Regions from separate parts of the Alteromonas sp. KUL17 genome, predicted to be linked through region 3. Evidence: predicted binding sites of a transcription regulator. Region 3 holds the regulator's gene; each other region holds the start of a gene.

Region 1 (5,459 bases), on a different contig from region 3:
TGAACCATGCGCTGTTTCGCATCTGCGGCATATTTGCTATCTGGATATTGTTGAATCAGTCTACGGAAATCTTCAAACGCAGCACGAGACTTCGACGGGTCTCTATCCGTACGGTCAATATTCATTAACTCTTGGAAAAGGTTGCTATCTGATTCCATGTTAGTTAATCCACGCATGTAATACGCGTAATCAACATCTGAATGGTTTGGATTCAGACGAATAAATCTGTCGATGGTGGCAAGCGTTTCTTCGTTTTTACCTGACTTATAATAGCTATAAATAAGGTCTAGCTGTACCTGATGGGATAGGGGACCGAACGGGTAGCGCGAATCTAGCGCGCTTAACGTTTGTGCTGCAGCGCTGAAGTTACCTACTTCCATGCTCTGCTTTGCTCTGTCGTACAGTTGCTGCGCACCCATGTTAGCTAATACGGCTTTTTCTTCATTATCTGAAGAGCTACATCCTGCGACAGATACCATAGCACCCAATAAAACGGGGGCCAGTAGACGAAATGATTTCATAATAATTCTATTTTCCTGCTAAACAGTTTTAATACTTCGCTGTCTAAGCTCATGTGTTAAACAACAACACTTTAATTGCATTCTAACGTACTAACGATGAGAAAAACCATACATAAACGTAAACAAGGCAGTGTAAAGCGTGAATACTTGTTATAATACCCTTTTTTAGACGTAATCAATGGTGTTATGACACAGTCGCCGAACACAATACAATTAGAAGCTTCAACGGAAGCTGCGCATTTTGGTTTACGGTTAGATCAGGTTTTGGCTGATTTGTTCCCTGAATATTCTCGTTCTAAGCTAAAAACTTGGATCCAAGATGGGAATGTTGCTGTAAACGGTGAAGTAATCACCGTGCCTCGCCACAAAATGCAAATGGATGAACTTGTTACTGTACAGGCCGAAATGGATGTACAAGTAACGAGCGAAGCGCAAGACATCGCGTTAAACATTGTTTATGAAGATGAACACATCCTAGTCATAAACAAACCTGCTGACTTGGTTGTGCATCCAGGTGCAGGAAACCCAAGCGGTACCGTGCTAAATGCCTTGTTAAATCATTGTCCAGAGATAGACAAAGTTCCACGTGCGGGCATTGTCCATCGCCTTGACAAAGACACGACGGGGTTAATGGTAGTAGCAAAAACAATTCCTGCTCAAACGCATCTTGTTGACCAACTTCAACGTCGAGAAATGAGTCGTGAATATGAAGCCGTTGCCTTAGGTACGATGGTCGCTGGTGGTATTGTAGATGCGCCTATTGGTAGACACGCAACAAAACGTACGCATATGGCAGTACGTGAAATGGGCAAGCCAGCGGTCACTCATTTTCGTGTTATCGAAAAATTTCGCGCATACACGCACCTGCGTTTGAAGCTTGAAACTGGCCGTACGCACCAAATCCGCGTACACATGGCCCACATTAAGCATCCTTTACTTGGCGACCAAGTTTATGGCGGGCGTCCTCGTCTTCCTAAAGGGGCGTCAGAAGAATTTATCGCTGCGCTTCGCGGATTCCAACGTCAGGCGTTGCACGCCGCACAGCTCTCGCTGTTTCACCCTGAAACTGAAGAGTGGATGACGTGGAAAGCTCCCCTACCTCAAGATATGCAGGACTTGCTTAAAGCCGTGAAAAAGGACACCACGGACAATCCTCAGGATATGCTTTAGGCATGGAGCAGGGCTTATGACGTGGTCAGCTTCAAATTCACCTCTTTCATCCACGCTGGATTTGATTACGCCAGCGTGGTCATGCCCCTCTAATGTTGTCGCTTACACAACGACAAGAAAAGGAGGCACGAGCTTAGGCGATTTCGCAGGCTTGAACGTTGGGGCTCACGTGGGGGATGATCTCTTATTCGTCAAAGCCAATAGAAGCGCAATACCACATAGCAATAAAATTACGTGGTTAGAGCAAGTGCACAGCAATCGCGTAGTGTCTCTGCCAAGTGCGGACACTACCGCTGATGCGGCGCACTCTTCTTCAGCTTCACACTTTTGCGCCGTAATGACAGCAGACTGTGTACCCATCTTATTATGTGATGAAAGTGGTCAAGAAGTCGCAGCAGTACATGCAGGTTGGAAAGGTCTTGAGACAAACATTATCGCCAACACCGTTAGACACTTTAGCTGTGATGCAAATAAGCTTATAGCTTGGATAGGGCCTGCAATCAGCGGCTCTTGCTATGAAGTGGATGCTCAACTGGCAAGTAAATTTCGTCATATAAAGGGTGCAATCGCTAATAGCTATAATAAAGGAAAATACCTGCTAGACTTGCCTTTAATCGCACAAATGCAGTTGCAACAAGCGGGTGTTGATTCAATTACGCAAAGTAACTTGTGTACCTACACTGACGAGCAGCGCTTTTACTCACATCGAAGGGCAACTCATCAAAACAAACGCACGACTGGGCGAATGGTTAGCGTGATAGGCCTGCTTTAGATTGTTTGGAAACATGGACAGCCGTTTTTAGTCTCATCAAAGGTTTGCGCTAGATCAAACTTCATACATTATTTGTTATCTTTTTGGCTAACTTTTTAATCTCATACTTGAATCGCAATTGAGCAGCCTACATAACTAGAACATAAAGAATACCATTCCGCATAGATCATTACCCACTCAGCGAGAGTTAAAATGTTCGTAATCGCGGCGTGTTAACGCAGGTATAGTTGTTCATTAATTAGGTTGAGATTATGAGACTAGATAGATTTACCAGTAAATTTCAGCTCGCAATATCCGATGCTCAATCACTCGCATTGGGGCGAGATCATCAATACATTGAACCTGTCCATTTAATGACTGCCATGCTAAATCAGCAAGGCGGGTCAGTACGCCCTTTGCTTGACCAAGCAAACATCAATGTAAATGCGCTACGCTCAGCACTGAGCCAAGCTATTGAGCGCCTACCTCGTATTGAAGGCATTGGGGGAGATGTTCAATTAAGTAAAGACAGCGGCATTTTGCTAAATCTTTGTGACAAGATAGCGCAGCAGCGAAAAGACGAATACATCACTTCAGAAATCTTTGTTCTAGCGGCGCTACAAGATAAAGGGCGCTTGGGGGAAATACTCAAAAGCCTGAATATCACTAAAGAAGCTATTGAAAGCGCAATAGACGACATGCGTGGTGGCCAGAAGGTCACGGATCCTAATGCTGAAGATGTACGTCAGGCGCTTGAAAAATACACGACAGATTTAACCGAGCGAGCAGAACAAGGCAAGCTCGACCCGGTCATTGGTCGAGACGATGAGATTCGCCGAACTGTTCAAGTACTGCAGCGTCGAACCAAAAACAACCCAGTACTCATTGGTGAGCCGGGTGTGGGTAAAACCGCTATTGTTGAAGGGTTGGCTCAGCGCATCATTAATGGCGAAGTGCCTGAGGGCTTAAAGAACAAGCGTGTTCTTGCCCTTGATATGGGCGCGTTAGTGGCGGGAGCTAAATATCGCGGTGAGTTTGAAGAACGCCTTAAAGCAGTGCTTAATGAGCTGGCTAAAGAAGAAGGCCGCGTGATCTTATTCGTTGACGAACTGCACACCATGGTAGGTGCAGGGAAGGGCGATGGAGCGATGGATGCAGGTAATATGCTTAAACCTGCGTTAGCCCGTGGTGAACTTCACTGCGTTGGTGCTACAACACTGGATGAATATCGTCAGTACATTGAAAAAGACGCAGCACTTGAACGTCGTTTCCAAAAGGTATTAGTTGAAGAACCAAGCGTTGAAGACACTATTGCTATTCTGCGTGGCTTAAAAGAGCGCTATGAGCTCCATCACTCGGTAGATATTACTGATCCCGCTATCGTTGCAGCGGCAAGTTTGTCGCATCGTTATATTAGCGACCGCCAATTGCCAGACAAAGCCATTGATCTTATAGACGAGGCTGCGTCTAGCATTCGATTGCAAATAGACTCCAAGCCCGAAGAGATGGATCGTCTTGAGCGTCGTATCATCCAGCTAAAATTGGAAGAGCAAGCTCTGGCCAAAGAAACAGATGATGTGAGTCATAAGCGACTTGAGATGATTGAGCTAGAGCGTGAGCAAGCGGAAACCAAGTACGCAGAGCTTGAGAAAGTGTGGCTGGATGAGAAAGACGCCATGCAGGGCACTCAAACCATTAAAGGGGAGCTTGAGCAGGCTAAACTTGACTTGGAGATAGCGCGACGTGCATCTGATTTGAATCGTATGTCGGAACTTCAGTACGGCCGTATTCCAGAGCTTGAAGCAAAGTTAGAGCAAGCGGCTGAAAACGAAACTCGCGAGACGACGTTACTCAAAAATAAAGTGACGGACGTTGAAATTGCAGATGTGCTTTCGCGATGGACGGGTATACCTGTAGCGCGAATGCTTGAGGGCGAGCGTGAGAAGTTGTTGCGTATGGAAGACGTACTTCACAAACGGGTTGTTGGACAAGAAGAAGCGGTTGAAGCTGTTTCAAACGCAATTCGCCGTTCACGTGCTGGGCTTGCGGATCCAAATCGACCTATTGGCTCATTCTTATTTTTAGGGCCAACTGGCGTGGGCAAAACTGAGCTCTGCAAAGCCTTGGCAGGCTTTATGTTCGATACTGAAGATGCCATGGTGCGTATCGATATGTCAGAGTTTATGGAAAAACACTCGGTAGCACGCTTAGTGGGTGCACCTCCTGGCTATGTTGGTTACGAGGAAGGTGGCTACTTAACCGAAGCGGTGCGTCGCAAGCCATACTCGGTCATTTTGTTGGACGAGGTTGAAAAGGCACATCCAGATGTGTTCAATATTCTGCTTCAAGTATTGGATGACGGCCGGTTGACTGACGGACAAGGACGTACTGTAGATTTTAAAAATACCGTTGTGATCATGACGTCCAACTTAGGTTCAGATATCATTCAAGATAAGCACAACGAAAGTCAGTATGACGATATGAAAGCGTCGGTAATGAGTGTTGTAGGGCAACACTTCAGACCGGAGTTCATCAACCGCGTCGATGATATTGTGGTATTCCATCCATTAGGGAAGGAGCAAATAAAATCTATTGCTAAAATTCAGCTTGCCTCGCTTCGCGCTAGGCTCGCAGAAAAAGGATATAAGCTTACTCTATCTGCTGCGGCTATGGATAAATTGGCGGACGCGGGTTTCGATCCAGTGTTTGGCGCACGTCCGCTTAAGCGAGCGATACAAGTGCAGGTGGAAAACCCACTCGCGCATCAATTACTTGCTGGCGAATTAATACCGGAATCAACCATTCGTATTGATGTAGATGACAGCGGACTTTTCGTTGTCAGCAATTAAAACCAAAAGGCACTTCAGACAGTGCCTTTTTTATTGCCAGTAGATTCCGCGAAAGACCATTAATTGGCAGCTTCATAACAAAAAACGATTTACTAAAAAGCCACTGGTCGAATAGCGACAGATTACGCTTTCTTGTTTAATGAATTTTCTTAATACAGCTAATTAATT
Region 2 (5,459 bases), on a different contig from region 3:
CCCAGGTAAACCTATAGGTTGCTTTAATATCAGTCTGCATAGATCACTCCCCACATCATCCAAATTTATTATTAACTTTCCTTTAACGGACTATTCGGACTACGCTTTTTGTGACTATAATAGACAAAATTAAAACACTTGTTTGAAAAAGGAGTCATCCATGCCTCTGTACCACGCCCCTACGACTGATTTTCAGTTCTTGTTAAAAGACTGGCTTGGACTTGATGCTCACTACGAAAAGCTCGGTATCAGCGACTTTGATAGCGAACTTGCCAACGAAATTATTGCACAGGGTGCAAAGTTTGCTTTGGATGTGGTTGCCCCTCTTAACCGTGAAGGCGATGAAGAAGGCTGTAAGCTAAAAGACGGCAGCATTACCACGCCTAAAGGCTTCGCTGATGCCTATCAGGAATATGTTGCTAACGGCTGGAATGCAATGCTAGGTACTGCCGAGTACGACGGGCAAGACTTGCCGTACACCATGGCTGTGCCTGTTCACGAAATGCTAAACGCGGCGAACTTAAGCTGGCGTTTAACCACCATGCTTACTGAAAGCGCAACACTTGCGGTTACTAAGCACGCCAGTAAAGAATTAAAAGATATCTACCTTGCTAAGCTAATCAGCGGTGAGTGGACAGGTACCATGAACCTGACCGAACCTCACGCAGGAACAGATTTGAGCTTGCTTAGTACCAAAGCTGAGCCACAAGGCGACGGCAGCTATAAAGTCACCGGAAATAAGATTTTTATTACCGCAGGCGATCACGACTGGAGTTCGAACGTTATTCACCTTGTTCTAGCTCGTCTACCTGACGCCCCCAAAGGCGTTAAGGGTATCAGCTTATTCTTAGTGCCTAAGTTCCTTCCAGATGCCAGCAATGAGCCTGGCGAGGCGAACAGCTTGTCAGTAGGAAGCATCGAACACAAAATGGGGATCAAAGCGAGCCCGACTTGCGTGATGAATTTTGACGGTGCAACGGGGTACCTTGTAGGTGAAGAAAACCAAGGCCTAGCATGTATGTTCACCATGATGAACGATGCACGCTTCCAAGTAGGTCTGCAAGGTTTAGGGGCGGCAGAAGCCTCTTACCAAGGCGCGCTGACCTATGCCCGCGAACGCGTTCAGTCTCGCGCACCTCAGGGAATTCAAAATCCAGAAGGCAAAGCAGACCCGATCGTCTTTCAACCTGACGTAGCGCGTATGTTACTTACGCAGAAATCACTGATTGAAGGCTGCCGTGCACTTTCACTTTTCTATGCCAAGTTTATGGACGTTGAGAAGCTTGGTGAAGGTCAAGAAAAAGAAGATGCCGACAAGATACTTCAGTTTTTAACTCCAATCTGCAAAGCTTTTATGACGGATATGGGCCTTGAGACCACTAGCCTAGGTGTACAAGTATTTGGTGGTCACGGCTTTATTCGTGAATGGGGTATGGAACAACTTATGCGCGACGTGCGCATTGCTATGTTATATGAAGGCACCAACGGTATTCAGGCGCTAGACCTTATTGGTCGTAAGCTTACCCGAGATGGCGGTCAAATGATGGAAGCGACCTATAATGCGTTTAACGCTTTAGTTAGCGACATTCAAGACAATGAGGCGAAGGGTCTGGCTCAAGGAATTCTTGATGATTGGCGTGCATCTTCAGCCGATTGCTTAGGTATGGATGCCACCACCGCTGCAGCTGCTGCTTGTGATTACTTGGCATACAGCGCCTATTCATTGATTGGCGTACTGTGGTACAGCATGGCCGACAAAGCGCAGGCATCAGGTAACGCGGTACTTGCAGCGTCTAAGATGAAGACACGTGACTTCTATATGGAACGTATCTTAGTACGTCGCGATGCGCACAAAGCCGCTTATAAAGCTGGCCCTGAAAGCACCCTTGCAATATCAGGTAATGAGTTTGATTATCTGTAGGCAGCTTATAGTGCTATAGCCCGTGAAATATGGGCTATGAATGCAAAAAAGGTCACTATATGTGACCTTTTTTATTATGATTTGAACGAAACTATTAGTCGTTCGCTGCTACTTGGGTTGAAAACGTATCTGCAAACCAATCGTTAAGCATCGCTTTTTCATAAGAAAGCGATTCCGTGCGATTGCGACGAATATTCGACTCCATAAAATCCATATCTTTAAGTTTCACATCTTCACCACTTAAAATGACCTGACCGTCGGCATTAGCCAACGAGTAGCTGAATGTCATTCTAGGAATATCAACGCGTTTAATGATACGGACGTCGCTACCGGCGCCGTTACCGAAGCCGACAAACTGGCTTGGCCAAACCTGGCCAGCTAAATCAACATTTGTTACTGTCATTGACAGCACTTGCGACTCAGGTAAATCACTAGCTAACTCAACAATGTGCTGTTCCAGATCTTCTAATGTTCGTTCGCGAAACCGTTTGCGTGACTCATTAGTTGGCTTAACATCGCTATATGTTTCAGGTTCTTCCCAAGTAATCTTTACTTCTGCCGCCTGGGTGGGAGCGAAAACAGCAAGAAGTCCAACCGCAGTGGCACAACCTAAATAAGAAAAAGTACGTAATTTATTCACTTTTATGCTCCTAAATTCAGTCGTTTAAACTATGAGTTAGCAAGACATTTAGAGAAAGCTTAGCATGCAGCAATTGTCGGCTTTTATATCAGCTTTATATTTAACCAACCTGGTTAAAATTGGCTAGTCTCGCTTTGCTACTTGCATAACTGACGACTGTTTAATGATTAGGCATAGTTGAACGCGTTTAGTTCCCGTAAAGTTGGGGTTTATATCGTCCTTTTCACAATAAGTGTGATAAAAACGTTTAACGCTTGCGCTATCAGCGGTGATTTGCTGAACATATGTTTGCTGGTAAGGCTTTAAGGGACTCAGCTGGATATTAATTTTATCTTGTAAACTACGCAGTTCCTCTCGCTCCGGTAAGGTGGCAATTGAAACTAGCCATTCAGAAAGCGAGTTCTGGATATCTTCAAAGAGATACTGAACAAAAGGAGACCGCAGCACAATTACCAAAACAATAATTTCAGCAGCGATGATAAAGAACCTTAACATGACTTCTCAGCTAACTTTGACAGACGTTTACTACAAATAGCGCCAATTTTTTAGCACCTTTCTCACTATGTGCTCAACTACACTTTGCCAATTTACATTTTCACAATGCTCACTGTACACGATTCAAACGGTAATTGACCACATTATTATCGACGATAATAGGGTCATATCGGTTTACCTGTAAATACAGCAAACTATACTCATGTATAGTAGGTAAAGCCTAATCGTCGATGTTGGGCATCAAATGGCACCTGGCCGTTATATTAATCCTCATTATTCACGTAGCTGTATTTAACTATTTACAAAGTTACATAGACTGAGGAAATCAAAACAAAAAACGACTTACGTTCTGAAGTTTCAGTATTGACTGAAACTTTAAAAAGATACACCATACGCCGCATTATTGATCTACATTAAATATGACGTTTTGAACGCAGTTATACTGCACAGGCAGTTCGTTACGTCACATAAGGTTAAGCTATGAATGAACAAATACCGGTAAAGACCGTTACACCGGTAAAAGTACATAAACCCAAAGGTGGACCTGAGGGTAAACGCCACGACTCTCGTAGCCGTATTTATGTGCGGGCTGTACAAGGCCCTTTAGAGACGTTTAGACGCATGTTTGGCCTTTTCTTTTTGGGCCTCTTTGCCATCATTCCATGGATTCAGTACAACGGGCATCAAGCCGTGCTACTCGACATCGGCGAGCAGCGATTTACTATATTCTCACTAACCTTATGGCCTCAAGATCTCACTTTGTTGGCCTATATATTTATTGTTTCCGCCTTTGCATTGTTCTTCGTCACCACTTTCGCTGGTCGAGTGTGGTGTGGATTTATGTGTCCTCAAACAACGTGGGTATACATTTATACGTGGTTCGAAGAGAAATTCGAAGGCCCGCGCAACAAGCGTATAGCGCTAGATGCACGCAAAATGGATGCAGATAAATTTTTGCGTAAAACAGCTAAGCACACCGCTTGGGTATTGGTAGCGCTGTTAACGGCTTTAACCTTCGTTGGCTACTTTATGCCAATTGATGAACTGTTTATCGATTTTGTAACATTTAACACCAGCTTCTGGGCAGGTTTATCGGTTATTTTCTTTGCCGTATGTACGTACGGAAACGCTGGCTACATGCGCGAAATCATGTGCACGCACATTTGTCCGTATGCGCGTTTTCAGTCTGCCATGTTCGACAAAGACACGTTTACTGTATCGTACGATGCAAAGCGTGGAGAGCAACGCGGCCCGCGACCACGCAAACTTAGTCACGAGCAAGTAAAAGAAAAAGGGTTAGGCGACTGTATAGACTGCAACCTGTGTGTTCAGGTATGCCCAACCGGTATCGATATTCGAAATGGCTTACAATACGAATGCATCAACTGCGGCGCCTGTGTTGATGCGTGTAACGGTGTTATGGATAAAATGGGTTATCCTAAAGGCCTGATAAGCTTTACCTCTGAAGAAGAACTAGCTGGCGGTAAGACTCATATTTTACGTCCAAAGTTAATTGGTTACTTTGTAGTTTTAGTGGTGATGATAGGCTTGCTGTTTGCCAATATTTGGATGCGCAGCCCCACCGAAGTTGACATTATCCGCGACAGAAACTCGCTATACCGCGAAACGAATGAAGGGCTAATTGAGAACGTTTATACAATAAAAGTACTTAACAAAACTCAGCAAACCCAAACCTACTCTATTGCTGTAAAAGGTTTGCCTGACTACAAGTACATTGGTGAGCAAACTGTAACAGTTGAAGGCGGTGCGGTGTATAGCACGCCGATTTCAGTTGCAACTGACGCCTATAATCTGGAAGATACGGTTACCGATATTTTTATCAGTGTAACCACCACTATTGATGGGGAAACGGTTACCGTTGATGAGCCAACTAAGTTCCTTTATCGATGACAGATTTTTCATTCTCTGGGCTTAGCCCAGACACCATATTAGATGCCCTGGAAAGTCAGGGCATTTTTCTTCAAAGCGGTTTGCTAGCACTTAATAGTTATGAAAACCGCGTCTATCAGTTTTTGGCTGAAGACGGTCAGCGCTATGTAGCAAAATTCTATCGCCCAGGTCGATGGACCGACGCTCAAATTCTTGAAGAACACGCGTTTGCTGCAGAGCTAATCGATAACGAAATTCCATTGGCTGCGCCCATTTCTCTCAATGGCAGCACGCTGCATCACCACACCGTGGCCGAAACTGACTATCGATTTGCGTTATTTCCTTCGGTGGGCGGTAGACAATTCGAAAATGACAACCTTGATCAACTCGAATGGATGGGGCGTTTCATTGGCCGTATTCACCGCGTGGCCCATGCTAAAGGGTTTGCACATCGTCCCTCGATTGATATTGAAAGTTACCTCGATGAACCGAAGCAGGTGCTTATGAAAAGCA
Region 3 (5,459 bases):
ACGGAACATCGACTCTATACGACCTGGGAAGCGACGGTTCCAGTCTTGAAGCATAGCCTTTATGTTTTGGCGCTGTAGGTTTTCTTGTGAGCCACAAAGGTTACACGGAATAATCGGAAATTCAGCGGCCTGAGAATATTTCTCGATGTCTTTTTCTGTGCAGTAGGCCAATGGACGAATAACGATGTGTTCACCGTTATCGCTGACTAGCTTTGGCGGCATAGACTTAAGCTTGCCACCATGAAACATATTGAGGAAAAACGTTTCTAGCATGTCGTCGCGGTGATGACCTAATGCAATTTTAGTCGCACCTAACTCTTTTGCCGTGCGGTACAGAATACCACGGCGCAAGCGAGAACAGAGAGAGCAAGTCGTCTTTCCCTCTGGAATTTTGTCTTTAACAATAGAGTAGGTGTCTTCTTCTACAATTTTGTAGTCAACGCCAATGCTTTCTAGATATTCAGGCAAGATATGTTCGGGGAAACCAGGCTGCTTTTGGTCAAGATTAACCGCAACGATATCAAAATGAATAGGCGCAATCTTCTTTAAAAACAATAAAATATCTAGCATGGTGTAGCTGTCTTTACCGCCAGATAAACACACCATTACTTTGTCGTTGTTTTCAATCATACCGAAATCGCCAATGGCTTTACCCACATTGCGGCGAAGTCGTTTCTGAAGTTTGTTGAAGTTGTACTTTTGCTTACTTTGCGCAGCATTTAATGGCGACGCGTCAGCACTGTTTGTGCCTAAACTCATAATTAACTAGCTTGGTTTGTGATAAAGCCACCATTATACATTAAAGCGGCTTTTCGAGACCATGCTTGTGAAGTTAAATTTGTTGGTGACATACCGCGTTGGCCGCTAAGTAACGGCAAACACGGGCTATGTGGTACTGATAAAAAGACTACACCGACAACGGCGACACAAATCCATCTGGCTTAATAGCAAGCACATCGCAATTGAGTTCGTCGATCACGTGTTCTGCAGTGTTACCAATTAGGGCCGCTGAAATGCCCACACGGCCAACGGTACCAATAACAACCAGCTCTGCATCTAGTGTTTTTGCCACTTGCGGGATAACTTTTTCCGGAAGGCCTTCTCTTACTACGCATTTGTTCTCAGGAATACCGTACTTTAACGCGTGACTACGCATTTCCTTTAAATGATGATTTTTTACCGCGTCGTGATAGGTATCGGGGTCGAACTCAGGCACTTCTATGGCGATATTAAGTGGTGTAGAAGGGTAACTGTTGACCAAATTTACGCTCCCTTTCAATAAAGAGGCGTAGTCGTTAGCAATGAGGGTGAGCTTATCGTTAAGTGCGGCGTGCTCATCGTCTTCACTGCCTACGTTTACTGCAGCAATAATCTCTCCTCCTTCTGGCCAGTCGTGCTCTTTAACGAGCAATACTGGGCGAGGGCATTTACGCATTAAATGCCAGTCGGTGGGGGTGAAAATAACAGAAGCAAGATCGTCGTGCTTTTTGGTTGCCTTTACCACTAAATCTATCTGATTGTTTAGGGTGTAGTAAATAATCGATTCATACGCGCGATTATTCCATTCAACAACGATATCAGTTTCAGTGAATCCTTGTTCTCTTAAGTGGGTGGCAAGCCATTTTGCATGCTCCTTTGTAACTGCATCGCGCATTGACTCGCGCTCATCCGGGCTAAGCATGGTCGTCATATCATAAGATAAGTCGTATACCACCATCATGGCGGTAACTGAAGCGCCTGTTTTTGAAGCGAGTTCATAAGCACGGCTTAGTGCAGGTTGGTTATCGCGCTCGGCATCTACCACGGCCAGAATTCGTTTACACTCAATCATAACGTCCCCCTAACTACGAAACTTAGTAGCGGCTGTCGAAATCGAAGCTTTCTAATACTAACTATAAACGACATTGGGAAAAACGTAAGTTGTTTTAGATCAAGAATTTTACGAGGCGACCATGAGTGAACCTACCTAATTGAATATGGAGCAACCGGCGTGGCGCTGAAAGGGCAGGTAGGTGGCTAACACAGGTTACAAAAAAGCGCGCTTAGTGCGCGCCTTATTTAACACTTAAAAAGGACTAACCGCAGACAACGCTAGGGCCGTTAAGCGCCGCTAGTTTGGTGTTTAGCCTATCGAAATCCAAAATAGTAATAAGCTTGCCGTCTACTTTTATGATGTTGTCTTTTTGAAAACGGCTTAACAGACGACTAATCGTTTCAATCGTTAATCCTAAATAGTTTCCAATTTCGTTGCGCGTCATGGTTAAGTGGAATTCTCTATGGGAAAAGCCACGCTCTTCAAAGCGTTGCGACAGGTGTGAGATGAAATACAGTAAGCGCTCTTCTGCGGTTCGCTTGTTTAAAAGCATGATCATGTCGTGATCTTGTTTTATTTCAGCGCTCATGAAGCTCATGATCTGGTGGCGCAGCTTTGGAAATTGCACTGACATTTCGTCGAGGGTCTCGTAGGGAAGCTCACACACCATGGCAGTTTCTAACGCAGAGGTATAGCTTTGGTGTTTGTTCTCTCTTAATGCATCGAAACCGATAATGTCACCAGGAAAGTGGAAGCCGGTAATCTGTTCTTCACCTTCGGTATTAGTCACAAATGATTTGAATGAACCGGTTCTCACTGCAAATAGAGAACGGAATTTATCACCAGTTTGAATCAGCGTGTCACCTTTATGAAGCGGCTTCTTGCGTTCAATAATATCGTCAAGAGACTCGATTTCTGTTTTGTTCAACGCCACCGGTAAACACAGGTGACTGAAACTACAGTTTTGACAGTGAATAGAAAATTGGCTTCCTTTGCTCATAATGCACGCTCTCTAAAAGAATACCCGACAATAATACACCCATTTTTAAACGATTGCGCCATGAATAAGATAAGCTGCATATATTGCCATTATTACTGCAATAATTTGTCTAAAATGGTTATGTTGAAAACTTCGAACAATATATTGGCTACCAGCGCTTGCAGCGAGCAAGGTGGGTAATGTACCCAAACCGAAGAAGAACATAATAGCAGCGCCTTCTAGCGCGTTACCCGCCGCGAGAGACCAGGTAAGTGTGGAATACACCAAACCGCAAGGAAGCCAACCCCAAATAAAACCATAAGGCAACGCACTTAAAGGGGTCTTAAATGGCAAAAAGCGTTTTGAAAGCGGCTGGACTTTGGAAAATAGGCCTTTACCCGCATTTTCCAGCACCGTTAAACCAGTCCACCACTTACCCAAATAACACGCCAGTAGAAGCAACATGATTCCGCTAAGTAGGGAAAGGGCATAGTTGGCAAGAGGTATATAATCTGCTGCAATTTTTCCAAGTGCCCCGGTTATTGCTCCGGCGATGGTGTAGCTCACTATACGTCCCATGTTATAGGCAAGGGTATAGGGTAGTGCTGAAGCGCCTTTAGGCGATACCATCCTTAGCGCAGCGACAATTCCACCGCACATTCCCACACAGTGAACTCCGCCGGCTAAGCCGATAAGAAAGGCAGAGAAGTAGTTAATCCCTTCCATGTGGCGCTTGGCTTTTGTCTACTTTACTGTCTTGAAGTTGTTTGCGTTGCTCAGCTAGCTTTTTTTCTTCTGGCGGAAGATCATCGTCAAACAGTATGCTATAACCTTGGCGATCTAAATCTTCAAATTGATTGGTTTTCACCGCCCAAAAGAATATCACAATAGCGACGGCAACAATGATGATGGCGATTGGAATTAATACGTAAATAATACTCATGCTATTTGCTCAAAAGTCGCGTTGAGTTTGTGACCACAATGATACTGCTTAACGACATACCAACAACAGCCATCCACGGTGAAAGTAGGCCTGATACGGCGAAAGGTAAGATCAAAACGTTGTAACCTACCGACCAGCCAATATTTTGCCTTATTTTTTGCTTCACTTGGTGCGCAGTTCGAATAAGTTCTGGTACAGAAAGCAGCTGATCGCCAAGCAGTATCACGTCGGCGGCAGTTTTAGCCACGTCTGTGGCATTACCCACTGCAATTGCCACATCAGCGCTGGCAAGAACTGGAGCGTCGTTAATACCGTCACCCATCATCATCACTTTCGCGCCAGATTGCTGCATAGCTTGAACGGCTTCGTACTTTTGCTCAGGTGTTAGGCCACCTTTAGCGGTCGAAATTGGCAATGGTGCGGTAAGCGCATTAACGTTTTGCTGTGTATCACCACTTAAAACGGCGAGAGTATGGCTTGCAGCTAATATATCGAGAGTTTCTTGCGTATCTTCTCTTAGTGAATCTTTTACTTCATACGCAGCCATAATACGCCCCTTAACCGTGAGAAACACGTTAGCTGAAGGGAACACTTCAATGAGTTTTAGCTGTGATTCGTGAACGCTGAATGCTGCAGATCCCATAGAAAACAACGTGTCATTGATCTCACCGCTGATACCACCTCCTGGCGTAACGGTAAAATTAGTCACTTTGTGTACCGTGTTATCGATGGCGTCAGCACTACCGCTAGAGGCAGAAATCTCGCTTAGGGCTACACCGTCGCTAAAGGCTATACCGTCGCTAAAGGCTTTGGCAATCGGATGTTCAGAGCGTGACTCCAAAGCGCGCGCAATTGATAGCGCACTATTACTATCCACGCCGTCAGCGTACCAGGCATTTGAAATAGTAAATTTGCCTTTTGTGAGCGTGCCGGTTTTGTCTAAAGCGATGGTGTCAATGTCAGTAATTTGTTCTAGCGCATCGGCGCGTTTTAGTAAAATACCTTGTCGGTTTAACTTTGCCATAGCGCAGGTTAACGCTGATGGCGTAGCCAACCCTAGTGCGCAAGGGCAGGTTGCAACCAGCACCGATATGGTGATCCAAAATGCCTCGTCGCTACCCTGATACGCCCAAAAGCTATAGGTTAACGCCGAAACCAGCAATACCGCGGTAACGAAATAGCGAGAAAAATTATCGGCTATCTGCGCTGCTTTAGGCTTACTCGCCATGGCACTTGCTTGCAGTCGTACAATTTGATTTACCAGCGCATTTTTAAGGGTCTGCGTAACCGTAATGGTTAGCGTACCATCTTGACAAACCGTGCCGCCGTAAACCAGGCTACTGTTCGACTTACGCACGGGGTTAAACTCGCCGGTAAGCATTGATTCGTCAACCGCTGCGTTGCCGTCGGTTACCACTCCATCAATGGGGACTGTTTCACCAGGCTTCACCAGTACTACGTCATCAATTTTTAGCTGCTTAGCCAGACACTCGGTTAGGCTGCCATCCGGATTTAGTTTGGTCGCTGATACGGGCACATACTGCATCATATTGGCAGAGATCTGTGCGGCGCGATGACGACTGCGATGTTCTAAGAATCGGCTAAGTAACAGCAGAAAAATAAACATACAGATGGATTCGAAATACACTTCACCTTGCTCTAATACTGTAGAGCGAATTCCAGCAATGTAAGTACCGAATATGGCGAGCGTAACGGGTACGTCC
Region 4 (5,459 bases), on a different contig from region 3:
AACCGCGTTTCTTTTACCCATAACCACCATTACTCCGCCAAAGAAGTAATGTAGGCTAGTCCACGTTGTCAAACCGGTAACGTCAAACAGATACTTATTCAACACTACTTGTTGGCACTTTTGTATTTGTATTGCGAGGGACAATAGCCTCTATCCACACCTTCAGGGCGCAAGCTGGCGTGTTTGGTCTTTCTGCCTGACACCCGTTCTCGCCAATTTTTAAAGGTTTTTTGTTTAAGATTTTTACGCATGAGCTTTATTACGTCTTTTTCCGGAAGCCCGTATAAACGCTCAATGGCTTCAAACGGCGTGCGGTCTTCCCACGCCATTTCAATAATTCGTGATTCTTGTTCTTCAGTTAATGCCATGTCTTACATCTCAATATGCACGTTATAACTCAACTCAATACAGCATTTACGCACATTTTGTTCAGTATCCGCATAGTAAAAATTTCAATAACAACGTTATTAATTCGCCGACAGGCCCGTTAATTCATCGTCTTTCTCAAATGCTAGCTTTAACAGTTCGGCGGCAGCCTTAGCGTCGCTTAGCGCTCGGTGATGCCGTTCCATTTCTATATGAAAATGTTTAGTTAAATTAGCCAAAGAGTACGAAGGCAACCCGGGATAAGTGCGGCGCATTTCGCGAACTGTGCACATTTTTGGTCGCCTAAAATGCTGCTCTAACCGCGCAAACTCTTGTTTAATGAACCCATAATCAAAGTTCACGTTATGCGCAACAAATACGGCATCTTCGGTAAATCGAGCCACCTGCTCAGCGACTTCGGCAAACAGCGGCGCGTCTGCTACCATCTCGTCCGAGATTCCGGTAAGACGGGTTATATTACTAGGAATTCTACGCTGCGGGTTCAGTAAGGTTTGAAACCTGTCTACCTCTTTACCGCCAACAAGTTTCACCATACCTATCTCGGTAATGCGGTTATAGCTGTTGTTGCCCCCTGTGGTCTCTATATCTACCACAACATAAGGCTGTGCAGGGTCGCGTATCCATTTTACGGTTGTTACCGCAACATCAAAACCAGCTTGCTGCAAACGCTGAATAGAAACCAATTGGTTACGGCGAAGCTGATCGCCAGGCGCTTTAATTTCTTCAAAGCGAAGCGCGCCATCAAACACCATAATATCGGGGAAGCCATCGCGAAGGCTTTCAAAATCTCTACACATCATGCGAAGTAAAGTATAGATACTATCTAGTGAACCATGCTCAATTAGCGCTTCTATAGGCGTAAGCAAATGGCTAGACCACATAAACAGGCTGTTCACTTTACCGTAGTGCATTGTAGCCATTTTGTGGAGGTGAAAACGCAGCTTATCTTTGCTATCGAGCTTCTGTAATAATGCCTCAATACTGTGCTCAAACTTAGCGTAGAAGTTATTTTGCTTAAGCGATAATGGCCTGCGATCAAACTCTGTAACTAGCGTATCCTCTTCGTATAGTTGCTTCCAAAAAGTAAGGCCGAACAAACTGCGCCATAACCGGTTTTCCGTGCGCCAGCCTTCAATGCCGTGCCGTGCATAATGCGCCAACACGCCACGCTCTACTTGCTGATTTTGACTTACGTCAATATCCAGTGTACGGCTAGCATTGCGAAGCATGTCGGTAACCGTGCTGGTGCGTTTTTTGTGGTATTTACGGGCGTAAAAGTCTTCCGCAAACGCAAGCAGTGTATCCGATGGAGGATTATCGATAATCTCTTCAAGCCCCTCTTTAACACCATCTTCATTTCCGTCTTTGTAGCTTTCCCTTAGCCATTTTTCTTTTGCTTTGTCACTTTGCGCCTGTTTCAATATTGCTAGCCCTTTGGGCCTATCGAAGGCTAGCACTTTAAGCCCTAGTGCATAAAGTAATTGGTCGCGATAAAAACTGGCAGATACACCTTCTGTAACAGGTAATTCACCCTCTGCAATGGCAAGCAATATATCATTGTTATAAAAGGCCAACTGACTGAAGTGATTGGCGTAAAACCAAGAAGCTTCAGCGTCGCTTTTAGTATCAAAACGCGCTGTATCGGTTACCGAGTCAGAGCGGGTTCTCATTACGCCTAAATCACGCATAGAAAACTGGTTTAAACGACTTTTGGTGTTACCAAAATAGAGAAACAGTAAATAGCGAAGCGCATCGTCGAATAGGCACACCAAGTAGTTATTAAGCGAGAAGCGCTCTGGCCAGCCTCTAGCACCGATATGTTCATTAAGTAACGTTACGAGTTTGGGCTTGGTGAGCGATGCTAATCCCTGCGTACTGCCGTATTCAGCAAGAAGCGCCAGCAGCGCCTCTTTGGTCAATACCCCTGCAATATCGTTAAGCGTAGCGTGAGTAATATCGCCAAACCAACCGTTTTCTATAAGCCAATCTATCTGTGCTTGTGGTTCAGTGATTTCGCCATAATTAAACTGCGTTCTGTCAATCACCGCATACTTGCGATTGGCAGCCCTAACAACAATGCACTGCTTGTCATCATCTAATGCTTTAAAGCGCTCAACAAAGTCCGTTGCACCATCGCTTAAAAGCGCACTGTTAGCGCCTTCGAAGAAAGCAAGGAACTCGTGAAAGTGTGAAAGGTAATAACGTGGCGGTAAATCTTTTCGCATGAGGTATCTTTGACTATGAAAACATCAACAGTGTATATTTATACAGCCATGCTAATCAAATTAAATCCATCACGATTGCGTTACACATCCGCTGCTAAAAATCTTTTTAAACACGTACTCGCTGTTTAGACACCCACTGAAAGAACGTTGAAAGCTGCTCGTCATCTAGTAAACGTTGTAAATTGAAGTAGTGCTTGGCTAATGTCATCTCATCATAAAAGCGATGTATGCCGCTATGACATTGCCTACAAATATAAATACCGTCCTGCAACTCGGCTTTGCTGAAGTGCTTTTTGAAATAGGTGCGCCGATGCATTTTTTTGGGAATAAGGTGGTGATAAGTAAGGCGCGTCTCTCTGTTACAACACGGGCATTTTCCTACTTTATTTGCCACATCGTCACCTTTATTTGTTCGCCTGGCCAGCCGCTATTGAAGCCGACGGTCTGTATCTTATATTCAACGGTGACTGAACGACACCGCTACTACCAGCGCACGCTACTTTCACGCGAAACACTATGCACTTTATAAAGGAAATCCACTCGTCTAAGCATTACGTAATAAACCTGTTTACTGATTAATAAGGCGATTAAATATGAGCTTAACCCGTTCCATGGACTTTTCATGTCCTTACTGTATGGCCCCCAACGATGTAGAAATAGATGAAATTAACGATGTTGGCCAAGTGCAGGTACTCGACTGCCAAGTGTGTTGCCAGCCTATAGAGCTTACTGCTTACCAGCACGGTGAAGACATTCAAATAGAGGCTGAACGAGAGAATGACTAAGCAATTTACTCGCAGCGATATTGATGAACTTACTCAGCGATACCGTGCCAACCTAATTAACAGTTTGTCTGGATTCAAATCGGCGACATTGGTGGGTACTACAAACGGCAACACCAACAATTTAGCCATTGTAAGTTCGGTTGTTCATGTGGGCGCTAACCCGCCGCTAATCGGGATGATCATGCGTCCTCACACGGTCGTACGAGACACCCTTAGCAATATAAAACAACAGGGCTTTTATACGCTAAATCACGTTTCAGCCGATTGGGTCGATAAAGCACATCAAACGTCTGCCCGCTATGCCCCTGATGAAAGTGAATTTGAAGCAGTGGGCTTAACACCACAGTTTAGCGAGTTATTTAGTGCGCCGTTTGTTAAAGAAAGCCAAATCAAGATGGGCTTGAAGGTGGCGCAACATTTAAAACTGCTTAACGAAACCGAAATGGTTATTGGAGAAATTCAAGAGCTCCATATGCCAGAGAGCATTATTGATGAAGACGGATACGCCGATTTAGAAAAAGCCAACACTGCCTGTATTTCTGGTTTAGATAGCTATCATAATACTACGCGTATTGCACAATTTGCTTACGCCAAACCCGGTGTATCCCTAGCTAAAAAATGAACTTGTAGCAGATAGAACAGTCTAAAATTTACAATCGGGTGTTATTACTCTGAATTTTATTTAATCTAGATCAAGTGAAAATAAGACATTTCATTCGATCTTTTTTCAAAAAGAGATAGTATTTAAACATTACACAAAACCTGCCTCTTTGGGCAGGTTTTTGCGTTTAAGGCACTGAATAAAAAAGAATCATTATCGTTTCTATCTCTTAAGGAGAATGTTATGAAATCTGTAAATCGCCGTGACTTTTTAAAACTGTCGGGCTCTACAGTTATCGGTCTTACATTAGGTGGTGTAGCGTTACGTGCACAAGCTCAAGAACAATTGAGCGCTGATGACCCAACTGCTAAAGCATTGAACTACACACCATCGTCAACCGTTGAAGGTGCAAAATGTGCTAACTGCATGTACGTGCAGGGTGCCGATGGCGAACAATATCGCCCTTGTAACATTTTCCCTAACAAGCTGGTTAACGCTGATGGCTGGTGTAGCGCGTGGGTTAAAAAGCCAGGTTAAGCATTTAAAGCGGCATAGCAGCTTTTATGTTGAAACCAAACGCTGCATAAAGCTACAAACAGCGGCTGGTCACAATAGCTTAAAGTTAGTAACTTGAATTGTAAAAGCCCTCGATGACTCGAGGGCTTTTTTGTTTGGAAACGCTTTGAGATGCTTTAACTTAGCAACGAGCCACTTGTTAACCGTCGTTATTAAGGCCAGTATCAATACCTTTTAAGCTTGGGGTGTCAAAACGGGTTGGTAAAAGGCCAGGCTTAATGAAAAAACCATGTTTTGCTTCAAACACTTTACCTATTTTCAGCACATTTTCATCTTGCCACTTGCCGCCGATAAAGCTAATTCCTACCGGGAGATTCTTTACTTGGCCCGCAGGTACTGTAAGGTGCGGATACCCTGCAACAGCGGCCAAATAACCAATACCAATAAAACCGGCTGGCGAATGATCTCCATACACTCCATCGATTAAAAATGAAGGGCTATTTGAAGGCGCTACTAATACATCGACATTGTGCTTTGCTAGCAATGCGTCAATACCATTTTTGCCCGCGGTATCCTGAATAAGGCGAAGTGCGCTTTGATACTGTTCACTATCTATAGATGCTGACGCTAGCGACTTTTCGAAAATATCTTGATTAAACAGCACCAACTCTCGTTCGGTTTTGTTATTAAAAGCGATAAGCTCAGATAAGTTTCTAGCAGGGATCTCTGCCGGCGACCCCGACAAATATTCATTGATGCTGTGATGAAACTCGCTTAGCAAAACATTGTACGAGTCGGGCCAAAATGAATCTGGCTGGGAAAAGTCACTGATATCCACCAAGGTCGCGCCCGATGCTTTTAACTGATTTAATGCGCTTTCATAAACCGCTAATACATGAGGGTTATCGCCCTGGCGATACCTGACCACACCAATGCGCTTGCCCT

The links. Region 3 encodes FNR, which switches genes on or off when oxygen is low (the NO sensors DNR and NnrR bind a similar motif). Its sites were predicted from a motif close to TTGATCTAGATCAA; they were not measured.
Region 1: clpB (ATP-dependent chaperone ClpB) is a predicted target of FNR. The motif match lies at 2,508-2,521, and genes of this name have one in related genera.
Region 2: ccoG (cytochrome c oxidase accessory protein CcoG) is a predicted target of FNR. The motif match lies at 3,460-3,473, and genes of this name have one in related genera.
Region 4: KUL49_RS15565 (high-potential iron-sulfur protein) is a predicted target of FNR. The motif match lies at 4,080-4,093, and genes of this name have one in related genera.

What each region holds. Positions count from the first base shown of each region.
Region 1 covers NZ_BJKJ01000016.1:85,198-90,656, forward strand. The annotation lists gene KUL49_RS14340 (outer membrane protein assembly factor BamD) at 1-521, opposite strand, end outside; gene rluD (23S rRNA pseudouridine(1911/1915/1917) synthase RluD) at 708-1,691, shown strand; gene pgeF (peptidoglycan editing factor PgeF) at 1,708-2,463, shown strand; gene clpB (ATP-dependent chaperone ClpB) at 2,715-5,291, shown strand.
Region 2 covers NZ_BJKJ01000001.1:404,583-410,041, forward strand. The annotation lists gene KUL49_RS01685 (acyl-CoA dehydrogenase family protein) at 161-1,921, shown strand; gene KUL49_RS01690 (DUF3016 domain-containing protein) at 2,016-2,561, opposite strand; gene KUL49_RS01695 (hypothetical protein) at 2,685-3,056, opposite strand; gene ccoG (cytochrome c oxidase accessory protein CcoG) at 3,537-4,967, shown strand; gene KUL49_RS01705 (serine/threonine protein kinase) at 4,964-5,459, shown strand, end outside.
Region 3 covers NZ_BJKJ01000003.1:101,379-106,837, forward strand. The annotation lists gene ttcA (tRNA 2-thiocytidine(32) synthetase TtcA) at 1-759, opposite strand, end outside; gene uspE (universal stress protein UspE) at 908-1,831, opposite strand; gene fnr (fumarate/nitrate reduction transcriptional regulator Fnr) at 2,076-2,813, opposite strand; gene KUL49_RS03800 (sulfite exporter TauE/SafE family protein) at 2,859-3,518, opposite strand; gene ccoS (cbb3-type cytochrome oxidase assembly protein CcoS) at 3,505-3,735, opposite strand; gene KUL49_RS03810 (heavy metal translocating P-type ATPase) at 3,737-5,459, opposite strand, start outside.
Region 4 covers NZ_BJKJ01000019.1:80,741-86,199, reverse strand. The annotation lists gene KUL49_RS15595 (hypothetical protein) at 1-49, shown strand, start outside; gene KUL49_RS15590 (TIGR03643 family protein) at 105-368, opposite strand; gene KUL49_RS15585 (exonuclease domain-containing protein) at 468-2,612, opposite strand; gene KUL49_RS15580 (hypothetical protein) at 2,719-3,006, opposite strand; gene KUL49_RS15575 (CPXCG motif-containing cysteine-rich protein) at 3,206-3,397, shown strand; gene KUL49_RS15570 (flavin reductase family protein) at 3,390-4,019, shown strand; gene KUL49_RS15565 (high-potential iron-sulfur protein) at 4,242-4,535, shown strand; gene KUL49_RS15560 (amidase) at 4,714-5,459, opposite strand, start outside.